DNA from 3 places in the Amycolatopsis sp. NPDC104587 genome. Region 3 is predicted to be linked to each of the others. Evidence: riboswitches for the same ligand, from Rfam matches in the RefSeq annotation. Region 3 holds a riboswitch; each other region holds the start of a gene.
The links. Region 3 has a riboswitch for S-adenosylmethionine ahead of ACZ61C_RS03550 (methionine ABC transporter ATP-binding protein). Riboswitches for the same ligand answer to the same signal wherever they lie in the genome.
Positions count from the first base shown of each region.

Region 1: it holds a riboswitch for S-adenosylmethionine, as region 3 does, so the genes downstream of both, thrC (threonine synthase) here and ACZ61C_RS03550 (methionine ABC transporter ATP-binding protein) in region 3, are expected to answer to the same signal.
Region 2: it holds a riboswitch for S-adenosylmethionine, as region 3 does, so the genes downstream of both, ACZ61C_RS23325 (aminotransferase class V-fold PLP-dependent enzyme) here and ACZ61C_RS03550 (methionine ABC transporter ATP-binding protein) in region 3, are expected to answer to the same signal.

Region 1 covers NZ_JBVJNO010000028.1:15,572-21,617, forward strand. Annotated here, with positions in the region: gene rpsT (30S ribosomal protein S20) at 1-159, shown strand, start outside; gene holA (DNA polymerase III subunit delta) at 209-1,189, opposite strand; SAM riboswitch class I at 1,325-1,458, shown strand; gene thrC (threonine synthase) at 1,472-2,737, shown strand; gene ACZ61C_RS47115 (DNA internalization-related competence protein ComEC/Rec2) at 2,785-5,163, opposite strand; gene ACZ61C_RS47120 (ComEA family DNA-binding protein) at 5,780-6,046, opposite strand, start outside.
Region 2 covers NZ_JBVJNO010000007.1:284,090-290,135, reverse strand. Annotated here, with positions in the region: gene lspA (signal peptidase II) at 1-456, opposite strand, end outside; gene ACZ61C_RS23335 (hypothetical protein) at 544-1,176, opposite strand; gene ACZ61C_RS23330 (hypothetical protein) at 1,116-1,739, opposite strand; gene ACZ61C_RS23325 (aminotransferase class V-fold PLP-dependent enzyme) at 1,756-3,102, opposite strand; SAM riboswitch class IV at 3,140-3,254, opposite strand; gene ACZ61C_RS23320 (M23 family metallopeptidase) at 3,348-4,004, opposite strand; gene ACZ61C_RS23315 (potassium/proton antiporter) at 4,239-5,717, opposite strand; gene ACZ61C_RS23310 (ArsR/SmtB family transcription factor) at 5,813-6,046, opposite strand, start outside.
Region 3 covers NZ_JBVJNO010000001.1:723,529-729,574, reverse strand. Annotated here, with positions in the region: gene ACZ61C_RS03570 (ASCH domain-containing protein) at 1-363, opposite strand, end outside; gene ACZ61C_RS03565 (4-(cytidine 5'-diphospho)-2-C-methyl-D-erythritol kinase) at 360-1,322, opposite strand; gene ACZ61C_RS03560 (TetR/AcrR family transcriptional regulator) at 1,332-1,874, opposite strand; gene ACZ61C_RS03555 (MFS transporter) at 1,980-3,377, shown strand; gene ACZ61C_RS03550 (methionine ABC transporter ATP-binding protein) at 3,475-4,488, opposite strand; SAM riboswitch class I at 4,682-4,788, opposite strand; gene rsmA (16S rRNA (adenine(1518)-N(6)/adenine(1519)-N(6))-dimethyltransferase RsmA) at 4,935-5,771, opposite strand.

The DNA of each region.
Region 1 (6,046 bases), on a different contig from region 3:
GTCCGCGAAGCCGCCGAGGCCGGCGACAAGGCCAAGGCTGCCGAGCTGCAGCGCGACGCCGCCCAGAAGCTGGACAAGGCCGTCTCGAAGGGCGTCATCCACGCCAACCAGGCCGCCAACAAGAAGTCGGCGCTCGCGAAGCGCGTCAACGCGCTCTGAGCAAGCTGTTTCTGGAGAAGCCCCGGCCTCGGCCGGGGCTTTCTTCATGTCAGCGGTCGCCCTTGGCGGCCGCCACCTCCAGCACGGCTCGTTCCAGCGCGTAACCCGGGTCGGCCGCCACGCCCTTGACCTCGGCGTTGAGCCGCGCGACCACCCGCATCGCCGTGGCCAGCCCGTCCTGGTTCCAGCCCCTGGACTGGCCCTGCGCCTTGCGGATCTTCCACGGCGGCATGCCCAGCTCGCCGGCCAGCTGGTTGGGGTTGCCCCGGCCCGCACCGGAGACGCGGGCGATCGTGCGGACGGCGTCGGCCAGCGCGTCGGCGACCAGGACGTGCGGGACCCCGAGCTGCATCGCCCAGCGCAACGACTCCAGCGCCGCCGCGCGGTCACCGCTGACCGCCCGCTCCGCGACCGCGAACCCGGTCACGTCGGCCCGGCCGCGGTGGTAGCGCCGGACCGCTTCGGCGTCGACCGCGCCGCCGGTGTCCGCGACCAGCTGGGTCGCCGCGGAGGAGAGTTCCCGCAGGTCGGAGCCCACGGCGTCGATGAGCGCGGCGACACCGGCCGGGTCGATCTTGCCGCCCACCCGGCGCACCTCGTGCCGCACGAACTGCTCCCGCTCGGCGGGCTTCGTCAGCTTCGGGCACTCCGTGACTTCGGCACCGGCCTTTTTCAGCACGGCCGGGAGCGTCTTGCCGGCCTTGCTGCGGCCACCGCCGGTGTGCACGACGACCAGCACGACCCCGTCCGCCGGGTCCTTCAGGTAGGACGCCACGGCGTCGGCCAGCTCCTGCGAGATGTCCTGCGCCGACTCCAGGACGATCACGCGGCCTTCGCTGAACAGCGAGGGGCTGACGAGTTCGGCCAGCTCAGGGGCTGTGAGATCGGACACCCGGACCCGGGTCAGCTCGGCGGTCGCGTCGATCGCGCGGGCCGCGGCCAGCGTCTCGCGGACGGCGCGCTCGATCAGCAGTTCTTCCTCACCCAGGACCAGGTGCAGCGGGGGCGGGGCGGTGGCTTGCGCGGTCACCGGAGGATCCTCTCACTTCTCCGAACGTGCGCCCGCTCCGGTGATGTGGAGCCGCCACCATGGCACGGTCCGAACGCCATGTCGTACGGTGTCCTCGAGGCGGCGCGTTTGTGGCGCGCCCCGACAACCGAATACCGCTCATCCAGAGGGGCAGAGGGAACGGCCCGACGAAGCCCCGGCAACCGGCGTACAGCCCGTCATCCCGCGATCGCGGGGTAGCTGACGACCACGGTGCCAATTCCGGCCCGCTTCGGCGGGGCAGATGAGGAAAGGAACCTCGCGATGACCGCAACCCTCGGCACGACCTCCACCACCAAGACCCCGGATCTCGGACCGGCCGTCGAACTGGTGTCGAAGGAAGAGGGCCACCGGCAGCCGCTCGCCCCCGAGTTCGTCTCCGCCGAAGACTTCTCGCCGCTCGAGGTCGCCTACGACTTCGGCCGCGTCCGCCGCGAAGACATCGAGGCCGGCCCCAAGAACATCTGGCGCTACAAGAAGCTCCTCCCGGTTCCGTCGAACATCGAAGAAATCCCCAACACCGAGCCCGGCGCGACCCGCCTGGTGCGTGCCGACCGCCTCGCCAAGGAGCTCGGCCTCAAGCGCGTCTGGGTCAAGGACGACACCGGAAACCCGACGCACTCCTTCAAGGACCGCGTGGTCGCCGTCGCGCTGGCCGCGGCCCGCGAGTTCGGGTTCGAGGTGCTCGCGTGTCCCTCGACCGGCAACCTGGCCAACGCGACGGCCGCCGCGGCCGCCCGCGCCGGCTGGCGGTCGGTCGTGCTGATCCCGAAGTCGCTCGAGCGCGCCAAGATCCTCACCACCGCGGTGTACGACGGCGACCTCATCGCCATCGACGGCAACTACGACGACGTCAACCGCCTCGCCACCGAGCTCGCCGGTGAGCACCCGAAGTGGGCGTTCGTGAACGTGAACGTCCGGCCGTACTACTCGGAAGGCTCGAAGACGCTGGCCTTCGAGGTCGCCGAGCAGCTGGGCTGGCGCATCCCGCCGCAGATCGTCGTGCCGATCGCCTCCGGTTCTCAGCTCACCAAGGTGGACAAGGGTTTCCGCGAGCTGGGTCAGCTCGGTCTCGTGGACGCCAGCCCGTACAAGGTGTTCGGCGCCCAGGCCACGGGCTGCTCGCCGGTGTCGGCCGCGTTCCGCGGCGGCCACGACGTCGTCCAGCCGGTGAAGCCGGACACGATCGCCCGTTCGCTGGCGATCGGCAACCCGGCCGACGGCCCGTACGTGCTCGACATCGTCAACCGCACCGGCGGCGCGATCGAGGACGTCTCCGACGAAGAGGTCGTCGAAGGCATCCGCCTGCTGGCCCGCACCGAGGGCATCTTCACCGAGACGGCCGGCGGCGTCACCGTCGCCACGGCGAAGAAGCTGGTCGAGACGGGCAAGCTGGACCCGGACGCCGAGACGGTGCTCCTCATCACCGGCGACGGCCTCAAGACCCTCGACGCGATCGAGAACCACGTGGGCCCCAAGGCGGTCCTGCCGCCGTCGGCCGCCGCGGTGAACGAGGCGCTCGGGTACTGATCTTCCCCCGGCGGTGGGCCGGGGCGGGCCGCGTGGCTCGCCCCGGCTCATCGGCGCGGTGGGCCGCGGGGCTCACCTCGGCGTGAAACCGCCGGGCCCGCCGGTTCGCCTACCACGGCGGTGTCTCCGTCCTGGTCCGTCCGGGTCACCCGAGCGCCCAACGCCATCAGAGTGTCCATTGTGGACTTGCTGGGATGTCCGTAGGTGTTGCCCGCGCCCACGCTGACCAACGCCACCCGCGGTGCCACCGCGGCGAGGAACGATGGCAGCGAGTACCGCGAGCCGTGGTGGGGGACCTTCAGCACCTCCGCTTTCAGGTCTGCGACGTCGGCCAGGAGATCCGCCTGCGCGGCCAGTTCGACGTCGCCGGTCAGGAGCATCCGGCCGGCTGCCGTTTGCGCCCGGAGGACCAGCGAGCTGTTGTTGATCGTGGTGCCGTCCTGCCCGGCCGCGCGGGCCGGGACGTAGCGCGGGCCGAGCACGTCGAGTGAGAGCCCGGGCCAGTCCAGCCGCTCCCCCGGGTTCAGCTCGACCAGCGGCACGGCTTGGCGGGACGCCTCCGCGGCGACCTGCCGCCACGCCCACTCCGGCGCGCGCCCCGGCCCGACGGCGATGCCGCCGACCGCGCGGCCGTCGAAGACCGACGCGAGCCCGCCGATGTGGTCGGCGTGCAGGTGGCTCAGCACCACCAACGGGATCCGGTCGACGGCGAGCCGGTGCAGGCACTCGTCGACCGGTCCCGGCTCGGGTCCGGTGTCGATGACGATCGCCCGTCCGGGCTCGGCGGTCGCCAGGACGACCGCGTCACCCTGTCCGACGTCGCATTCGACCATCGCCCAGTCGCGCGGTGGCCACGCCGGCGCGATCACCCGGACCGGCACGAGCACCAGCAGCGCGCCGACGACCAGCACGGCCATCAGCAGCCGGATCCGCCGGTGGCGGGCGGCCAGCACCAGCACGACGAGGACACCGGCGGCGAGCAGGCCGCCGGCCCAGCCGCCGGGCCACGCGACTGTCGCGCCCGGGGCTCGTGCGCCGTGCCGCGCCACCGTGATCAGCCAGCGTGCCTCCGGATCGGCCAGGTGCACCAGGACTTTCCCCGCGCCCGGCCACCAGGGACCGGTGACCGTCGCCAGCACGCCGAGCACCGTCGCCGGGGCCACGACCGGTGCCGCGAGGACGTTGGTCAGCACCGAAACCAGGCTCACCGAGCCCGCCATGCCCGCGATCACCGGCGCGGTCACGAGGAACGCCGCCAGCGGGATCGCCAGCCCTTCGGCGAACCCCGGCGGGACGCCACGGCGGACGAGCGCGGCCGCCCAGCGAGGCGCGAGCAGCACGAGCCCGGCGGTGGCGAACACCGACAGCGCGAACCCGAAGTCCGTGGCCATCGCCGGATCCGCCACCACCAGCACGCAGACCGCGAAGGCCAACGCGGGCAACGCCGAACCGCGGCGTCCCAGCGCCAGAGCCAGCAACGCGACCGCCGCCATGACGCCGGCCCGCAGCACGCTCGGCTCCGGGCCGACCAGGACGAGGAACCCGGCCAGGCACGCCCCGGCCGCCACCGCCGACAGCCGGGGCCCGAGCCGGACCAGGCGCAGGAGGAGCAGCACCGCGCCGCAGGCCACGGCGAGGTTCCCGCCGCTGACCGCGGTCAGGTGGGCGAGGCCGGCGGTGACGAACTCCTGCTCGACCCGCGGCGACAGGCCGCTCGTGTCACCGAGGACCAGGCCCGGCAGCAACCCGGCGGGCTCGTCCGGCAGGCTCTGGCACAGGTCGTGGAGACCCGCGCGCAGATCGGCCGCTGCCCGCTGCCACCACGGCGCGGGGCCGGGTTCCGCGGGCGGGCCACGGACGGACAACACGGCGACGGTCAGGTCCGAACCACGCGGCGGCATCAGCAGACCCGAGACGGCCACTTCCTGGCCCGGGAGCAAGGTCGCCCACTGCGCGACCGGCGCGAGGAGGAGGACGCGCCCGGAGGAGTCGACCGGGCGGCCGTCGACCGACGCGGTGCGCACGTCGGCGGTGAGCACCACCGATCGGGCGCCGGCTTGGGTGTCGGCGTATCCCGCGCTCCGCACCGGCTTCGGCCGTTCGGCGACGATGACTCGGAGGGTGGCGGGTAGGCCGTTCGCAGCTGCTGCGCGGAGTTCGTCTTGCTGGGCGTCGCGGATCTGCCAGGCGACCGGGCCGGCTGTGACGAGGCCCAGCACGAGTACGGCCGCCGCTGTGCCGAGTGCTCGGGGACGGCCGCGGGCGCGGTAGAGCACCAGGCCCGCGATGAGCGCCGAGGCTAGACCGGCGGCGAGTGCCGTCCACCAGCCGAGGAGGAGGCCGGACAGTGCCGCGAGCCAGCACTGGAGGGCTGCCGGGACCAGTCGCATGTCTTGGCGGGTGTCGGTTACCGGGACGCTGGTCATCGGACCGGCTCCTGACTCCGCGGGCTGGCGGCTGTTGTCGACCGCGGGCCGACGAGCAGGCTGGTTGGTGCGCCGAGCCGGGGCAGCGCGTGGACCACCGGCAAGCCTTGCCAGACGGCAGTCACCTGCGTCCGTGCGCGGACGAGGAGCCTGACCAACACGCCAAGCCATGCAGGGACCCACTGCGAGCCCTGCCAGGCGGCAGTCACCGGGGTAGCCGCCGACCGTGAATCGACGAGGAACCCGGAGAGCGCGCTGGGCCAGCACACCAGCGCGGCCTTAAGCAACCACAAGTCCCGCCCGCTCGCAGGAGAGAGCGGTGTGGGCCGGGTTGCTTGGCAGCCGGTGGCGGGCGGTCGCAGTTGCCATGACTGCTGCTCGGCGCCGTTCGGGATCGGCGTCGGGCACCACGACGGGGAGGCGTTGGGCCCGCCGGCGGGTGTGCGGTTCGAGCCGCTGCAGGAGACCATCCGGCCGGCTGGGGCAAGCCGGCGCACCAACACCGCCCAAACGGACTGCAAGTGTGGAGCGGCAGTCATCCGGGCGGCGACCGATGACCACCAGCCACCAAACGATCGTGCCGATGCCGCGGGGACAAGCCGGGCCGGGACGGCGGTCATCCGACCGTCACCTGCTCCCGCAACTTGGCGAACTTGCTTTCGCCGATGCCATCCACGTCACGCAACTGCTCCACCTTCGTGAAGCCGCCGTGGTCGGTGCGCCACTGGACTATGCGCTTGGCCATCACCTCGCCGACTCCGGGCAGCGTGTCGAGCTGGTCCGCCGTCGCCGCGTTGAGGTCGACCTTCGCGCCGGCCGGGTCGCCGGGGGCCGCCAAGGGTGCCGCGGGAGCCGGGATTCCGACCGCTAGCTGTTCGCCGTC
Region 2 (6,046 bases), on a different contig from region 3:
GTTGAAGATCGCGAAGCCCTTGCCGTTGGGGGCGAACGCCGAGATGAAGTCGACGACGTGGCCCTGCAGGCCGCCCGGCGGGCGGAAGATGCGGTCGGTGAGGTTGCCCAGCGCCCCGGCCAGCACCAGCCCGAGACCGATCGCCCAGCCGATCGAGCGCAGCCGCCGCGACAGCCAGATGATCGCGATGACGACGGCCAGCGCGACCAGTGCCAGCACCCACGTCATCCCGGTCGCCATCGAGAACGCGGCGCCCGGGTTGCGGATCACCTGCAGGTAGATCAGCCCGCCGAGGATCCGGACCGGCTCCTTGCCCTCCAGGTTCGCGACGACCAGGTTCTTCGTCACCAGGTCGATCGCCCAGAGCACGACCGCGACCGCGAACACCCAGCCGACGCGGCGCTTCGGCAGCAGAGGCTTCGCCGGGACCTCGGGGTTCTCCGGCGCGTCGGCCACGGGGTCGGGCGCCGCTTCGGCGGCGGCTTCGGTCTCGGGTTCGGAGTGGCTGGGCTCGGTGCTCACCGGTCCATTGTCCACGCCTGGTCAGGGTGTGTCGGCGGCAGTGTCGCGGGGACGCCGGAGGAGGACCGCGAACGCCGCGGCGAACAGCACGCTCGTCGTGGCCAGCGCCCCGGTCACCGGGGTCGGTAACAGCACGCTGACCAGCGCGAACACCACGGTCACGGCGAGCACGAACCAGCTGCGCTCGTAGGCGGCCAGCACCAGCAGTCCCAGCGCCGCGACGAGCGCGCCCCGGACGTCGCCGGGCAGCCGAAGCTCGACGGTGCCGAGCAGGTCGAGCAGCGGGACGGCGGCGAGCGCGGCCAGGGTGCCGAGCACGAACCGGACGGGCCGCGGCGGCGTGCCGGCGCGGCGCAGGTGCAGCCAGTACCAGCCGGCGACGGCGAGCACCACGCACGCGAGGCCGGCGAGCCAGCCGAGCGCCGCGGGCGGCACGACGTTCGTCGCGTAGACGTCGGTGGAATACCACCCCGTGCCCCCGACCCCGCCGGTGCCGAGCCCGACCCCGGACAGGTCCTGGGTCAGCTCGTAGGCGCGCGAGTGCACGAACTGGCCGGCCTCCGGAGTTTCCGGGACCAGGGCGACCACCGCCATCACGAGCTGCGCGAACCCCAGTGCGGCCAACGGGAACCAGTAGTCGCGCGATCTCCCCATCGGGGCAGGATAGCGCCCGCCAGCAGGACGCCGGCCGAGATCAGCACACCGGGCAGGTCCGCGACGAGGACGGCGACCGCCCCGGACAGCACGGCGGCGGCGAGGATCAACGGACTGCGTTCCCACCCCGCGACGACGGCGAGGCCGAGCGTCGCCAGGATCGGGCCCCGGGCCGTGGCGTCGAGGCCGAACCAGCTGTAGGCGAGCAGGTCCAGCAGCGGCACCGCGAGCACGACGCCGGCGGCGGACAGCACCGCGGCTTTCGCGCCGAGCCGCCGGGCGTACCCGGCGACCACGGCGAGGAACGCGGCGATGAGCGCCCACTGCCAAGCCATCCCGATCCCACCGCGGTAGGCGATCACCGTGTCGGAAGTGCTGAGGAACTGCTGCGGGCCACCGTGGTCGTCGACGGTGAGCCCGAAGACGCTCTGGTACGACGGCGCGGCCGGCGCGAAGTGCGACGCCAGCTCGGCGGTCACGGCCGAGCGGCGGAACAGCTCGACCGTGACCAGGACCAGCTCGGCAAAACCGAGCAGTGCCAACGAAACCCCGTGCCTCCCCATCGGCCCAGGCTAGCGCTCAGCAGAACGGCGGCAGCTCCCGCGGGTCGCCCACCGGCGCCCAGCGGCCGTCCACCTTCGTGTACTCCCAGCGCGCGCCGCGGGCGACGACCTGGCGCAGCGCCAGCACCACGCGGTCGACGTGCTCCTCGGTGCTGCCGAGGCCGAGGCTGACGCGCACCGCCTGCCGGCCGTCACCGCCGGCGACACCGATGAGCCGCTTCGCCGCGATGTGGGCGCAGAACGCGCCGTCGCGCACGCCGATGCCGTACTCGGCCGACAGCACGGCCGCGAGCCAGGCGGGGTCGAAGCCGTCGACGACGAAGCCGACCGTGCCGACGCGGTCGACCGGCGCGTCGAACAACCGCAGCTCGGCGCAGCCGGGGATGCTCTCCAAACCCTTGCGCAGCCGGGTGAGCAGGGCCTGCTCGTGCGCTTCGACCGCGGCCCAGCTGCGGCTCAGGGTTTCGCAGGCGACACCGAGCGCGTACACGCCAACGGTGTTGGGCGAGCCCGCTTCGTGGCGCTCGGGCCCGTCGTTCCAGACCACGGCGTCGTCGGTGACGAGCTTGGTCGCGCCGCCGCCGGCGAGGTACGGCTGAGCGGCGCGCAGCCAGTCGGCGCGGCCGATCAGCGCGCCGGCGCCGAAGGGTGCGTACAGCTTGTGGCCGGACAGGGCGACGTAGTCGACGTCCAGCTCCTTGATCGAGACGCGGCGGTGCGGGGCGAGCTGCGCGGCGTCGAGGGCGATGCGGGCGCCGTGTTTCCGTGCCACCGCGGCGATTTCGGCGACCGGGAGCAGCTCACCGGTCACATTGGACGCCCCGGTGACGACCACCAGGCGCGGTCCTTCGGGGCAGCCGGCGAGCGCTTCGTCCACAGCGGACACCGCGGCGAGGCGGGTGCGCGGGGTCGGGATCCGCCGGACGTGCGGGCCCCGCCACGGAAGCAGCGCCGCGTGGTGCTCGGTGTCGAACACGACCACCGAGGTGCGCGGCGGGAGGCTGCGGGCGAGCAGGTTGAAGGAGTCCGTGGTGTTGCGGGTGAACACGACGGTGTCGGTCCGGCGCGCGCCGGCAAAACGGCGCAGGGCGTCGCGGGTGCGCTCGTAGAGCTTGGTCGACACCTGCGACGCGAAGCCGGCGCCGCGGTTGACGCTGGCGTACCAGGGCAGGAACTCGTCGACGGCGTCGCGGACGGCCGCCAGGCACGGCGCGCTCGCCGCGTGGTCGAGGTTGGCGTAGCCGATGTCGCCGCCGGTGACGAGCGGGACCCGCAGCGACGCGCCGACGACGGCCGGGATCTCCTGCGGGACAACGGTTTCGACGAGCTCGACGGTGCTGGTGCGGTCGATGGCGAGAGTCATCGGTGCCTCCTCGGCGGTCCGGGGGACCCCGGCGAGGGGCCCGCGCTTGCCCGTCGCACGACACGACCGGCCCGGTCTTCACCCGGGGCACCCCACCGCGGCAGGAGGGTTGCCGGCCAGCAAGCCGGGGCTTGACGCTGGCACTCATGACCTGGCTCGAAGGTAACCGAAACCGGACGCGGCAGCCAACCCCCGGTTCGCATTCTGAGACGCCGCTCACAGGACTGCGCAGGATGCGAGAAGGGTCAGAGCTTCGCGCGGAAGTGGCCCGGCAGCTGCGTGACGGCGTTGTCCGCGAGGTGCGTCGCGGTGCCCTGGTACTGCTCGGATCCGGCTGTGAAGCGCCAGCCGCCCAGGGTCTTCCCGTCGACCGGCTCGCCGTGGGCCGCGGTGACCGCGGTCGAAACCTCGGCGAAGGACTTGCCGTCCCAGTTCGCCGCCGGGGCGTCCGGCAGCGTCCAGAGCGTGAAGTGGACGTGCGCGCCGGTGCTGCTGCCGCCGCACGGGAGCGCGTTGCCGGTCGAGCCGAGCTCGGCCCCGGCCTCGACCTGCTCACCGTCGGTGACCTTGATGCCCTCCATGTGGTAGTACCCGGTCCGCCAGCCGCCGGCGTGGTCGAGGGTCACCCAGTCGCCGCCCGCGCAGTGCTGGAGGTGCACGGTGCCGGCCAGCGGGGCCCGCACGGTGCGGTCGGCCGGGCTGAAGTCGACGGCGTTCTTGACCCTGGTGCTGCCGTCGTCGGAGTGGATGCCGGCCGAGTACACCTGCTGGCCCGCCTTGAACGGCAGGGCCAGGGCCGGGAACGGCGCCACTTCGGCGCTCGCGGCCGGCGAGGCAAGCAGCCCACAGGCGGCGGTCATCACAGCGGCCAGAACCGCCCCACGAACATGCAGCTTCGTCACCGTGCGTACTCCTTTGGCTGTTCACTCACCCATTCGAACTAACCGGATCGAGCGCACAGTAGGCCAAAGGTTGGATCACTGGGAAGATCACACGGCGTTTTTATGCCCGATGATCACCCTCGCGGAAAAAGATCACCAGGTCAGCGCGAGAACCGGACAAGGACCGGACAAGACGCAGGCCAGCGCCGGCCCAGTCGTCCGATCGATCACGGACTGACCACGACCACGAACGGGCTAGCGGCCCGACTCGCCCTTCCAGCGGGCCAGGCGCCCGGCCCGGTCGACCGCGCGGAGCCGCCGTTCGACGGTGTCGCGGACGACGCTCGTCGTGACGACCAGCAGCTGGTCGTGCTCCTGCAGCCGGCTCGTCTTCTGCGGGGTGAAGCCGGTGCCTTCGCGCACGACCAGGCTGACGGTCGCCCCGACCGGCAGGCGCAGCTCGGACAGGTACACGCCGTGCAGCTTCGACCCGGGCTGGATGCGGACCTGCAGCAGCTCGGCGCCCAGCTCGTCCAGCGGCGCGGAGTCGACCTCGATCTCGTGCGCCTCGGACTTCTTGGACAACCCGAGCCAGCGCGCGAGTGGCCCGAGCGTCGCGCCCTGCAGCAGCGTCAGCACGATGACCAGCACGAACACCGCGCCGACCAGCCGTTGCGCGTCCGGCAGCCCCTGCGAGAGCGGGATCATCGCGAGCACGATCGGCACCGCGCCGCGCAGCCCGGCCCACGACAGGAACACCTGTTCCCGCCACGGCAGCTTGAACGGCAGCATCGACAGCACGACGGACACCGGCCGGGCCAGCAGCAGCACGACGGCGCCCGCGACCAGGCCCGGCACCAGCGTCTCGAGCAGCCGGCCCGGCGAGGCGAACAGCCCGAGCAGCACGAACAGCCCGATCTGCGCCAGCCAGCCCAGCCCTTCGGCGAACGACAGCGTGTCCGAGCGGTGCGGCAGCCGCGAGTTGCCGAGCACCAGCGCGGCGACGTAGGTGGCGAGCAGCCCGGACGCGTGCGCCAGCTGCCCGGACGAGTACGCCACGACGCACACCGCGACGGTGGCGAGCGGGTAGAGACCGGTCGCCGGCAGTGCGGCCCGGCGCAGCGCGATCCCGCCGAGCCAGCCGAAGGCGAGCCCGATGGCCAGGCCCGCGCCGAGCTCGTAGACCACCAGCAGCGGCAGCGTCCAATCCACAGTGGTGCCTTCGGCCAGCACGACGACGGCGATGTAGGCCGGCGCGTCGTTGATGCCGGACTCCAGCTCCAGTGCGCCGACGAGCCGTTTGCCGACACCGGCCGTGCGCAGCACCGAGAAGACCGCCGCCGCGTCCGTCGAAGCGAGGACCGCGCCCCACAGCAGGGCGAACCGCCAGTCCAGGCCCAGCAGGAAGTGCAGGGCCGCGCCGGTGACCGCGATGCTGACCACGACGGCCACAGTGGACAGTGCGATCCCGATGCCCAGGGCGGGTTTCACCGCCGACCACCGGGTCGTCAGCCCGCCTTCGGCGAGGATCATGACGAGCGCGGCGAGCCCCAGCGACTGGGTCAGCTCGGGGTTGTCGAACCGGATGCCGAAGCCGGCTTCGCCCAGCAGCACGCCCATCGCGAGGTAGAGCAGCAGCGAGGGCAGGCCGAGCCGGATCGACACGCGCACGGCGAGCACGGAGGCGAGCAGCACAACACCGCCGATGCCGAGCAGCACGGGAAGCTGGTCCATGCCGCCTCCCTCCGAGTGCCGTGGGCCCTCAGAATAGTGAGGCGGTGGGGTTAACTCGTTCGTGTACCGCTGGGGCGCGTCGCGGACGTGGTGTGTTAAGGCCCACCGAGCGCGGTGAGGTCGACACCGAGCGCCGCGAACGGCTTCTCCGCCGCGGGAAGCACCTTCACGGCGCGATGTCCGTCGTGGCCGACCCAGCCGGCGTCGACGGCCCGCTCTAGCAGCGCCGCGGGCAGCGCGCCGGCGAGGTGGTCGCGCCGCTCCGTCCAATCCAGACAGTCGCGCAGCAGCGGCCGCCGCCCGGCCGCGACCGGCACGCCGAGGCCGTC
Region 3 (6,046 bases):
GGTCGTGTCGTCCACGGTGAATTCCGGATCTCCCAGCGCGGCGCGCAGTTCGGCGCTCTGCCAGTAGTCCGTGTGGTCGGCGCGCCACTCGGCGACGCTCGTGAAGCCCTCGCCCTCGTCGAGCGCGTGCCGCAAGTCCACTTCGGACAGCGGAAGCACGCGCACCTCGGTGGTTTCGAGTACCGCGACGCCCACACCCGCCGAGTCGATCATCAGCTCACGTTCGCCGACGACAGGCAGCTCTTCGCCGTACTTCTCGTATTCGGCGACCAGGCCGGTCGTCGACGTCTTCTCCCCGCGCAAGATCGCCGCGACCAGCTTGTCCCGCAGCGGCCCCGGAAACGCGAACTCCGCCTTCTTCATGCGTGCACCCGCGGCGGCGTCGGCCGCGGCGCGTCGTCGCCGCCGACCACCCGGGCTCCCGGGACCGGGCCGTGTGCCACCCGGACCGTGCGGCACACTCCCGCGCCCGACAGCTCGGCCGCCACCTCCACCGCCGAATGCGCGTCTTCGCAGAGGAACGCGCACGTCGGGCCCGAGCCGGACACCGTGCCCGCCAACGCACCCGCGTTGACGCCCGCCCGGAGCGTGCGGCGCAGGCCGGGGCGCAGCGAAACCGCCGCCGCCTGGAGGTCATTGCCCAGCAGCAAGGCCAGCTGGCGCGGGTCGCCCGAGGCCAGCGCCTCGACGACCGGCGTGTGGGAGCCGATGCGCGGTGGGTTGCCGTCCGCGCGCAGGCGGTCCAGCTCGCCGAACACCTTCGGCGTCGAGAGCCCTTCGGAGTCGAAAGCCAGCACCCAGTGGAAGGTGTGTCGCGACAGCACCGGCACCAGGTGCTCACCGCGCCCGGTGCCGAGCGCGGTGCCGCCGTAGAGCGCGAACGGGACATCACTGCCCAGGCCGGCGGCGATCTCCGCCAGCTCGTCACGCGTCACTTCGAGGTTCCAGAGCGAGGCCAGCCCGACCAGCGTCGCCGCCGCGTCGGCGCTGCCGCCCGCCATGCCGCCCGCGACCGGGATGCCCTTGCGCAGCACCACGCGGACCTTCGGCTCCTCGGTGCGGCCGGCGTGCGCCGCCAGCGCCTCGACCGCCCGCCAGGCCAGGTTGGTGCCGTCGGTGGGCACCGTGCCCTCACCCTCGCCGTAGATCTCCAGGCCGGGATCGTCGGCGACCGCGACGGTCACCTCGTCGGTCAGCGAAAGCGCCTGGAACACGGTGACCAGCTCGTGGTAACCGTCGTCGCGCAGGTCGTCGACCGAAAGGTGCAGGTTGACCTTGGCCGGGACCCGGACGGTGACTGGGGGCGGAACTACGGCGAGCACGCGACCAGCCTACGTCCCCGCACCGGTCGCGCTCCGGCCAGGAGAAAGGACGTCCAGCGCGACGGCGAGCGCGACGTCCGGCGGGGTGCTCGGCTCGGCCTCGACGCTGTTGAGCTGGACGGCGACCAGGGCGAGCCGCGCCCGCAGGCCGGCCTCGGGGTCGCCGGACCCGCCGCTCAGCCGCCTGTGCAGCTCGAGCATGCGCTCGGCCAGCCCGGCGCCCGCCGCGATGGCCTTCAACGCCGTCGTGTTGCGCTGCACCAGGCCCATCACCGGGCCGAAACGATCTTCGACCAGCGCGGCGTACGCGGTGAGCAGCTCGGCCGGCCGGGTTTCGCGCGCCAGGAGCTCGTCGAGCGCGGCGCCCCAGTCCTCGAGGAGGCTCGAGACGATGTCTTCCTTCGTGCGGAAGTGGTAGTACAGCGCGGCTTTCGTGACTTCGAGCCGCTCGGCGATCTCCCGCAGCGAACTGCCTTCGTACCCCTGCTCGGCGAACAGCTCGAGCGCGACGCGCTGGATGCGCTCGCGGGTGTCGGTGCGCCGCCCGGCCATGCCTCACCCCTCAACTTACTTGACGGCCGACTAGTAATGGCTTAGCTTAGGCATTGCTTGTCGGCCGACAAGCAATGTATCCACAGCTTACCTCGGGGGTCCGTCATGACCACAACCGCACCACCACGCACAGCGAGCCGGTGGCTCGCCCTCGGCGCACTGGGCCTGGCCCAGCTCATGGTCGTGCTCGACACGACCGTCGTGAACATCGCCCTGCCGTCGGCGCAACGCGCACTGGGCATGTCCGACACCGGCCGCCAGTGGACGATTTCGGCGTACACGCTGGCCTTCGGCGGCCTGCTGCTGCTCGGTGGCCGGCTCGCCGACCGGATCGGCCGCCGCACCACGCTGATGGTCGGGGTCGCCGGGTTCGCCGTCGCGTCCGCGATCGGCGGCGCGGCGCCGTCGCCGGCCTGGCTGATCGGCGCGCGGGCCGCGCAGGGCGTGTTCGCGGCGCTGCTCGCGCCGTCGACGATGTCCCTGCTGACGCTGACCTTCACCGAACCGCGTGAACGCGCGAGGGCGTTCGGGATCTTCAGCGCCATCATGATGTCGGGCTCCGCGCTCGGGCTCACCGTCGGCGGCGCGCTGACGGAGTTCCTCGACTGGCGCTGGAGCCTCTACGTCAACGTGCCGATCGCCGTGCTGGCCGGGCTGGGCGCCTGGTTCGCCGTGCCCGCGGCCGCCGCGCACCGGGAGACCAAGCTGGACTGGACCAGTGCGCTGCTCAGCTGCGGCGGGGTCGTGCTGCTCGTGCACGCACTGTCCGAAGTGGCCACTGAGGGCTGGAACTCGTTGGTGGTACTGGGTTCCCTGACGGCGTCCATAGTGCTGCTCGGACTGTTCGTGCGCCGGCAGGCCCGGCACCCGCACCCGCTGCTGCCGCTCACGGTGGTGCGCGCCCGCGCCCGCGCCGTCGCGTACCTGACGATCGGGGCGGCGTCGTTCGGCGCGTTCGGGATGTTCCTGTTCCTGACCTACCAGCTGCAGGTCGTGATGGGGTACGGCGCGCTGGCCGCGGCGCTGGCGTTCCTGCCGACGCTCGGCGCGAACATGCTGACGTCCACGCAGGTGTCGAGCCGGCTGCTGGCCCGCGTCGGCCCGCGGCCGCTGCTGGCGGGCGGGCTGTTCGTGCTCGGCTGCGGGCTCCTGCTCGCCACGCGGCTGACGCCGGACGCCTCGTACGTCAAGGTGATCCTGCCGATGCAGCTGCTGCTGGGGGTCGGCGCCGGGCTGAGCATGCCGGTGGTGCTGAACGTCGCGACCCGCGGGGTCGGCGCGCGTGACGCGGGCGCGGCGTCGGCGTTCGTGACGACGTCACAGCAGGTGGGAGCCTCGCTCGGGACGGCGGCGCTGAACACGATCGCCACCGCGGCGGCGGCCGGGCTGACCACGCCGGCGGCGATCGTCCACGGTTACACGACGGCCGCGGCCTGGGCGGCGGGCCTCATCGGCGCCGCGGCGCTCACCGCGCTGCTGGTCCTGCCGCGCGGCACCCGCTGACCCCGGAGCGCCCCAATGTGGCCTTCGGTGCGTTGAACGCACCCAAGGCGGCCTTCGGTGCGTTCAACGCACCCAAGGCCGCCTTGGGGCGCTGGGGTCAGGCGGCCGCGACACCCTGGGGGCCACGAGCCGTGTGCGTGACGTGGCCACCGCGCTCGGTGACCCACGCGAGGGCCGCGTCGGCGCGCTCGCCACGGACGCCGAGGCGGAAGCGGCCGACCGGGGTGTCGCCGATCCGGGTCAGGCCGCCGCCGATGGTGGCGAACTCGACGTCGAACCGGCCCGCCGCCTCGGGCAGCAGCGCGCCGACCGACGCGAAGCCGACCAGCACGACGTCGACCGAACGGTCGTACCGCGCACCCTGCGAGCGGGGGGTCTCGATGGCCGGCAGCAGCGCCTGCGCGGTGCGGCTGGCCGGGTTGGAGATCAGGTCGAGCACCGTGCCGCGCTCGACGACCGTGCCGTCCTCCAGGACCGCGACGTCGTCGCAGACCCGGCGGACCACCCCGGCGTCCGGCGTGGTGACCACCACGGTCACCCCCAGCTCGGACCGGGCCCGGTCGAGCACGGTGAGCACCGCGCCGGCCTCCTCCGGGTCGACGCCGGCGGTCGGGTCGTCCGCGAGCAGCACGGCGGGGGCCGCTGCGAGCGCCTTCGCGACCGCGACCCGGCGGAGCTGACCGACGGACAGCTCCGAGGGGCGCTGCGCGGCGCGCGGCGTCAGGCCGACGAGGTCGAGCAGGGAGCCGACCCGGCTGCGGCGCTGCGGGCCGTCGACCCCGAGCTGCTCCAGCGGGGAGGCGATGTTGCCGGCGATGGTGCGCTCGGCGATCAGCTCCGGCTTCGAGCCGACGATCCCCAGCTGGCGGCGGATCTCCCGCAGCCGGCGGCCGTCGAGGGTGCCGGTGTTGAGGCCGTCGAGCCGGACGACACCACGGTCGGGACGCTCCTGCAGCGCGATGCAACGGGCGAGGACGGACTTGCCCGAACCGGCGGGACCGACCACGCCGAACAGCGAGCCGGCCTGGACGTCGACGCTCACGTCGCGCAGGGCGACGACTGAGTTTCCGTTGGTGGCGAAGGACTTGGACAGATTTTCGACGGTGATCACGAAGGCTCCAGAAAACGGGGCGCGCTCACTCGGAGGCGCCCGGCCGCATGCGAAATCCGTCCTCTATGGACGGTGCGAGAAGAAGAGGTGGACCGGCTCGGGAAAGCTCAGTTGGAGCGTCGACATGCGGTCACGGAGCGGCGGCCTTCGTCGACTACGCGACGCCTGGTCAGCAGCAGGGGGCGAGCTACCCTCTTCATCGGAAACGGCCTCCATCGGTCCTGGCGGTAGCACCTGCCCTGTGGAGGGTGGTTGCTGCGACTTCGGCGAGCCAGGTCTCTCAGTCGCTCGGGATGGACATACTGAGTAAACCGATCCCGCAGAGCGAACGCAAGCCCGTTGGCCCAGATCACACGACTGGCGGCGTCCGGATGACGAGACGCGCACGCCGGGAGACGTCGGCGAGCACCGTGCCGGTTGACATCCACAGTGGACGTCGCCCGGGGCTAGCGGGCGGCGGCGAGCCGGGCGAAGTCGTGGACGTCGAGCTGCTCGCCGCGCGTCTTCGGGTCGATCCCGGCGGCCGCCAGCAGCTCGCCGGCGCGCTCGGCCGAGCCCGCCCAGCCCGCCAGCGCGGCGCGGAGCGTCTTCCTGCGCTGTGAGAAAGCGGCGTCGACGAGCCCGAAGAGCCGTTCCCGGTCGTCGGACGCCGGCGCGTCGCCGCGCTCGAAGGCAACGAGCGCGGAGTCGACGTTCGGTACCGGCCAGAACACCGAGCGTGGCACCGCGGCGACCTTGCGCGCCGGGCCGTACCAGGCGAGCTTGACGCTCGGCACGCCGTAGATCCGGCTGCCCGGGCCGGCCGCCATCCGGTCGGCGACCTCGGTCTGGACCATCACGAGGCCGGAGGTGAGCGACGGCACTTCGGCGAGCAGGTGCAGCACCACCGGCACGGCGACGTTGTAGGGGAGGTTGGCGACGAGGGCGGTCGGCGCCGGCAGCTCGGCGTCGGTGACGCGCATGGCGTCGGCCTCGAGGACGGTGAGGCGCCCGGCGGCGTCCGGCCCCCGCTCGGCGACGGTCTTCGGCAGCCGTTCGGCGAGCTTGGGATCGATCTCGACGGCGACGACCCGCGCGCCGGTGGCGAGCAGCCCCAGCGTCAGCGACCCGAGGCCGGGCCCGACCTCGAGCACGACGTCGTCCGGACCGACCGAGGCGAGCTCGACGATCCGGCGGACGGTGTTGGGATCGTGCACGAAGTTCTGCCCGAGCTTCTTCGTCGGCCGCACGTCCAGTTCGGCCGCCAGCCCGCGGATCTCGGCAGGTCCCAGCAGTTCAACCACCGGCCGAGCTTACCGAGGGGACATCTAGCGCCCCCGGACGGTCCGTACGCGGTGATCGAGGACGGAACTCACGTGATCAGGGACGGAACTCGCGTGATTGAGCGCAGAACTCGCGTGATTGGCGGGGCATCTCGCGTGATTGAGCGGGCATCACGCGTGATTGGGCGGGCATCGGGTGTGATGCCCCGCCAATCACGGGTGATGCCTCTCCGGACACGCGTGATGCCCCTCGGCGCACGCGAACCGGCCCCCGTCCGGGGAGGACGGGGGCCGGT